Regions from separate parts of the Anaerobacillus sp. ABR4_321 genome, predicted to be linked through region 1. Evidence: riboswitches for the same ligand, from Rfam matches in the RefSeq annotation. Region 1 holds a riboswitch; the other holds the start of a gene.

Region 1 (3,122 bases):
AGGTATGCATCGATTCCTGCTTTAAATTCATATAAAAGCACGTTATAGTCATTTTCTAGTTTTTCTTGATCGGAAACGATCTCTTTAAATTCGGAGACGGAACACCCTGCTTCTTGTAATGCTGTAATAGCAAAATCAAACTGCTCTTGTTCTTCAGGATGCATTTCGTCATAGTATCCATTCTTTATTACGCCAAGCTTGATGGTTTCAAAGGTAGGTTTGAAAAGATAAGGCGTATAGTCACTTTGAGAGGGTGCACTAAGAGTAGAAGGATCTTTCTCATCTTGTCCTGCTAAAATACCTAATAGAATTGCAGCATCGGTAACGTTTCTCGTAATGGGTCCTGCAGTATCTTGAGATGATGAGATCGGAATAATTCCTTGTCTACTCACCAATCCAACAGTTGGTTTAATCCCAACAGTTGAGTTTGAGCTTGCAGGGTTTAGGATCGATCCATTTGTTTCAGTACCGATAGAAGCAGTTGCGAAATGGCATGCAACTGCAGCCGCTGAGCCAGAGCTCGAACCTCCAACGTCCAAGGATCCTGGTCCATATGGATTTAAAACTTGACCGCCTCTCGAGCTATATCCATTCGGCATCGAGTCACTCATGAAGTTTGCCCACTCGGTCATGTTGGTCTTCCCAAGGATAACCGCTCCCGCACGTCTTAGTTTCTTAACAAGAAACGCATCATCTCTCCCGAATGAATTGGAAAGGAGGGAAGAACCTGCACTCGTATGCATGTTGTCACCTGTATTGATGTTATCTTTCAGTAGGATAGGGATTCCGTGTAAGAGGCTTCTTGGTCCCTGTATATGTCGTTCCCGATCAAGTCCTTCTGCAATGAATAAGGCATCAGGGTTCATTTCCAACACTGCATTAATTTCGGAATTGTACGTTGAGATTTGTTCTAAGTATAAACAAACAAGCTCGTAGGATGTTATCGTCCCTTCAAACATCGCTTGTTGTAAATCTAAAATGGTCGACTTTTCAAGCCAATCGATGGTTACCATAGTAGGAGCCTCCTTTTCTACTTTTTTACGTATTCAACAAACGAAAGTAGTTTTCCTTCAATTGGAAAATAGGTCAAAATAAAAACGCGTATCCGGTGTGGATACGCGCTCGAATTTATTAGGCAAGCCTCGTTTGTTTTGCAAACCAGGGTTTTAACTTAATAAAGAATGCGATGAATATGCTAGCTACAATGAAACCTTTTATAAGGTTAAACGGTGTAATTCCTTTTAGAACAAGTGCTTGACGAGCTGAGTCAGACATCGCCTCAAACCCCATGAACCACGTATAGGCCGGTAGGATCAAGAGATAGTTCAACAATCCCATCATTGCTGACATCAATAGAGTACCTAGAATAAGCCCAATCGTAAGTCCTTTCTGAGTCTGATTAAACTTCCTGAATACAATGGAAGTCGGTACGATAAAGAAAACACCTGCGATAAAGTTAGCAAGTTGACCTACAGGGACACCAGTGAAACTTCCTTGTATACCGTAATGAATAAGATTCTTTATCGCTTCAACTAGTATACCTGCGGCAGGTCCATAAAGGATCGCCACAAAGAGTGCTGGAATATCGCTGAAATCAATCTGAAGGAAAACAGGAAATCCAGGTAGCGGAAAATCTAGTAGCATCAATAGATAGGAGATACTACTGAACATTGCGACAACAATCATGCGCTGTGTCTTTGATACAGTTTTCATATGACATTGCTCCTTTGATATTTGAACCATCGAAAAGGAGATGTGGCCCTATGCACGAAAAAAACCATGAGTATGGGGCTCATGGTAGTCGGCATGGGGAAATAAGCAAGCTTATCGTCTATTTTTTCAATAGAAAGCTTGCTACTCCACCATCTTCTCCCATCCAGACTGTACTGTCGGCTCTGGATTTTCACCAGATCCTGCCCAAAAAACAGGCTCGCGGGCTTAAGGAAATTGCTCCTTCACCGCCGGTCGGGAATTGCACCCTGCCCCGAAGATAGTTCGTATAATATTTTACAGCTTTATTATACACGGCGAGAGCTGATAACTCAACAAAAACATCTTGAATTCAAGCTATTCTATAATAGCGCTTTCAAAATAGCTTGATTACAACATCGTTTAGAAATAATAAAAAGCTCTCTGTTGAGTGAACAGAAAGCTTTTTATTACAATACTATTTTTTTTCGGCTAGCCATGCGGCAACCATCTCAGCTTCTTCACCTTGAATCAAACCAGCTGGCATTCCGCCACCTTTACCATTCTTGATGATGTCGAGGATTTCGTCCTTAGAATACTTGCCACCTACAGCATTTAGTGCAGGACCTGCTCCTCCACCAAGGTCTCCACCGTGACAGGAAGCACAGTTCTGAGAGTAGATTTTCTCTGCTTCTCCTCCTGCTGAATCTTCCCCAGCAGATTCTTCCGTTTTCTCGCCATGACCGCCTTCAGAGCCGGCATGTTCTTCCGTTGTTGTTAGCCAGTATGTAAAGCCTACAACGATCGCTAGGAACAAAATTGTCGAAGCAATGTACGCCGATGATTTTCCCATTCTGTTCACCTCCCCTATCCTATCTTAATCATACTTTTCGCACATTCAATTATCAAATATATTTTGCATCTATTTTGAAACATATACGTTTCTACTATTGCTAGTAAAAAAATCTTCTAATGTAATTGGTGATTTCATAGACATAGAGTAAGAAGACGGTGGGGGAGAGAGCGTATGAAACAAAATGCTAAACTTTTTCAGAATCCTAGTAACAGTATGCTTAGAACACTTTCATTCCTTATGATCATTAGCTTAATCAGCTTATTTATCGTTGCAGGATTTATCTCTTCGTCCGAAACAAAATATCGATTTTCTTCATCGATGATGCACGATTGGGTAACGAGCTTTTCAAACGAGGCGATCATTTATGCCATGGGAACGGAAAATCATTATTTAACGCAAGTATTACCGGCAGGAAGTGAACCGCCAGCTCTATCTCTTGTTGCGTTTCAGTTTATCACGAGCATCAAACCAGGCGACATCCGAAGTCTCCTTGGTAGTGAGCTTCCGGGCTTTGCTCTGTATGATGCGAAGATTCATGTGGCTGGAGAAGGGACGAGCTTTGCTAACTTACCTGTAG
Region 2 (3,122 bases), 2.2 Mb from region 1:
TGTTGTCTCTGGAGGAGAATTATATACGGCTTTACAAGCAGGGTTTCCAGTCGACCGGATTCACTTTCATGGTAACAATAAAAGCGAAAGAGAAATAAGGATGGCTCTAAAAGCTGGGATTGGTTGTTTTGTGGTCGATAACTTTTATGAGCTTTCGTTACTCGAACAGCTAGCAGCAGAAGAAGAGGTTTCAACGAATGTGCTCTTAAGAATAACGCCTGGGATCGAAGCACACACACATGACTATATTCTTACGGGTCAAGAAGATTCAAAGTTTGGATTCGATTTACAGAGTGGTCAAGTAGAGCAAGCGATCGATACGGCGTTAAAAATGAGTAACATTCACCTGCTTGGCCTTCATTGCCATATCGGATCTCAAATATTTGAAACGACAGGATTTGTGATGGCGATCGACAAGATCTATAGTTACCTCCATCGCTGGAATGAAGCGTTTGGGTATGAGCCCCGGGTGCTGAATTTAGGTGGCGGGTTTGGTATTCGATACAACCACGAAGATCAACCGATCTCTCCTCAGAACTACATCGATGCCATGACGGATGCTGTAAAAAAGCAAATCGAGCATAGCAACATGTCGATGCCAGAAATCTGGATTGAACCTGGCCGCTCTCTTGTCGGTGAAGCTGGGTCTACATTGTACACCGTTGGCTCTCATAAAAATGTTCCGGAACTAAGGAATTACCTTGCTGTTGATGGGGGGATGAGTGACAATCTTCGTCCTGCTTTATATAACGCAAAGTATGAGGCATCGATCGTAAATCGAATGAATGAACCGAAAGATCACCTGTATTCAATCGCAGGAAAGTGCTGCGAATCCGGTGATATGTTGATTTGGGACTGTCAGCTTCAGCGCGCGATCGCAGGGGACGTGATGATTGTCTTTTCCACCGGAGCATATGGGTATTCGATGGCGAATAATTACAATCGACTACCAAAGCCAGCTGTTGTTTTTGTAGAAGATGGAGAATCAAGCCTTGTAGTTGAAAGAGAATCATATGAAGATTTAATTCAATATGACAGACCTTTAAAAAAAATGGTTATATCAAAATAGTTTCCTAAAGTTAATTCATATGGTAAATGCATCTCTTATGCTATAATGAAAGAGCTTTTAAGCAAATTGTTTACGCAGGAGGATATTTTTAATGAAAAAAGGTTCAATCGCATTTGAAAATGGCGAAGTAATTCAAATTGAATTCTTCCCAGAAGAAGCGCCAAACACTGTAGCTAACTTTGAAAAACTAGCAAATGAAGGCTTCTATAACGGTGTTAACTTCCACCGTGTCATTCCTGGATTCGTTGCACAAGGTGGAGACCCAACAGGCACTGGTATGGGCGGCCCTGGCTATACAATCGATTGTGAAACAGAAGGTAATCCTCATAAACATGTAGCTGGATCCCTTTCTATGGCTCATGCTGGTAAGAACACTGGCGGTAGTCAGTTCTTCCTAGTACATGAACCACAGCCTCACCTTGATGGTGTTCATACAGTATTCGGTCAAGTAACAGAAGGAATGGATACTGTTCTTCGCATCAAGCAAGGTGATGTTATGAAAGAAGTGAAAGTCTGGGAAGAGTAAGTTACAGACTTTAAGGTTGTTGTAAGGAGATTAACCACTTTCCTTAAAGCAATCACATTGACAATTGTATAGAACTTTCCTTCGGGGTAGGGTGAGATTCCCAACCGGCGGTAATGCTTGATCACTCTATTGAGTAATCAACTAAGTCCGTGACCCGTTTGCTTTTTGTAAACGGTGGATCTGGTGAAAGACCAGGACCGACAGTATAGTCTGGATGGGAGAAGGAGTAAAAGTTTGCCGATCCTTTTGAAGAAGTACGTTCAAAAGGCTTATTTGGTATACTCTTTTTAAAGCCTCCCTATCTAATCGGGAGGCTTTTTTTATCTCTTAACCCCAATTGATTCGTTAGGAGATGATACATGTGAATAATAAAGATTATATGAAGATGGCGATTGAACTCGCGAGAAATACGGTGGGTCAAACAGCTCCAAATCCAGCTGTTGGGGCTGTTATCGTCAGTGAAGGAAGAATAGTTGGAATGGGTGCCCATTTAAAAGCAGGTGAGCCACATGCTGAGGTTTATGCACTTAGAATGGCAGGCGAAAAAGCAAAGGGAGCAACTGCTTATGTGACGTTAGAACCTTGTAGTCACCATGGAAAAACCCCTCCGTGTGCTAATGCATTAATAGATGCTGGTATCACAGAGGTGCATGTAGCAATGCAAGATCCAAATCCTCTCGTAGGAGGAAGAGGGATAGAGCGGTTGAAGGACGCTGGTATAACAGTTCATGTAGGCTTACTTGAAGAAGAAGCGTACTCTCTAAATGACGTGTTCTTTCACTACATAGAGACGAACCGTCCTTATGTGACACTAAAATCGGCCGTTTCATTAGATGGTAAAGTAGCCACTAAAACAGGAGAAAGCAAATGGATTACTGGAAGCGAAGCCAGGCAAGATGTTCATGCAGAACGTCATCAACACGATGCGATACTCGTAGGTGTCGGAACCGTGGAGAAGGACGATCCCTCTCTTACAACAAGGTATGGTGAAGGGATAAGTCCTATAAGAGTTATTCTCGATCGAACGTTAAGGCTTCCTTCTGATGCTGTTGTTTTACAAGATGACTCTGTGGAAACTTGGATTATTACGACTAAAAAGGCTAAAAATGAAACAAAAAGAATGTTCTCTCAGCACGTAACTGTTCTTGCAGTGGAAGGTGACTCTATTTCAATTGATGATGTATTGCATATGCTAGGTGATCGTGGAGTCACTTCTGTTTTTGTAGAAGGTGGACCTACGATCAACGGTAGTTTTTTGGAAGCGGGAGCTTTTCAAAAAGTGATCACGTACGTAGCCCCTAAGCTGATCGGTGGTACAGGTGCACCGACATCGTTTGAAGGAAATGGAATTGCCACAATGCAAGATACACTGGAACTTACGATCGAGAGCGTTGAACAAATAGGGGACGACATTAAGATCATATCGAAGCGGAGGTGCAGTGATGTTTACAGGTATCGTTGAAGAAATAGGTAAAGTACAAAGTGTACATCAATCGGGTGAGTCGATCGTAATGGACATTCGCGCTT

What was found. Region 1 has a riboswitch for FMN ahead of ACXADT_RS00135 (ECF transporter S component). Riboswitches for the same ligand answer to the same signal wherever they lie in the genome.
Region 2: it holds a riboswitch for FMN, as region 1 does, so the genes downstream of both, ribD (bifunctional diaminohydroxyphosphoribosylaminopyrimidine deaminase/5-amino-6-(5-phosphoribosylamino)uracil reductase RibD) here and ACXADT_RS00135 (ECF transporter S component) in region 1, are expected to answer to the same signal.

What each region holds. Positions count from the first base shown of each region.
Region 1 covers NZ_JBSWTK010000001.1:27,811-30,932, reverse strand. The annotation lists gene ACXADT_RS00140 (amidase family protein) at 1-1,013, opposite strand, end outside; gene ACXADT_RS00135 (ECF transporter S component) at 1,132-1,713, opposite strand; FMN riboswitch at 1,861-1,996, opposite strand; gene ACXADT_RS00130 (c-type cytochrome) at 2,168-2,542, opposite strand; gene spoIIP (stage II sporulation protein P) at 2,717-3,122, shown strand, end outside.
Region 2 covers NZ_JBSWTK010000001.1:2,264,225-2,267,346, forward strand. The annotation lists gene lysA (diaminopimelate decarboxylase) at 1-1,069, shown strand, start outside; gene ACXADT_RS11720 (peptidylprolyl isomerase) at 1,161-1,595, shown strand; FMN riboswitch at 1,669-1,825, shown strand; gene ribD (bifunctional diaminohydroxyphosphoribosylaminopyrimidine deaminase/5-amino-6-(5-phosphoribosylamino)uracil reductase RibD) at 1,957-3,057, shown strand; gene ribE (riboflavin synthase) at 3,038-3,122, shown strand, end outside.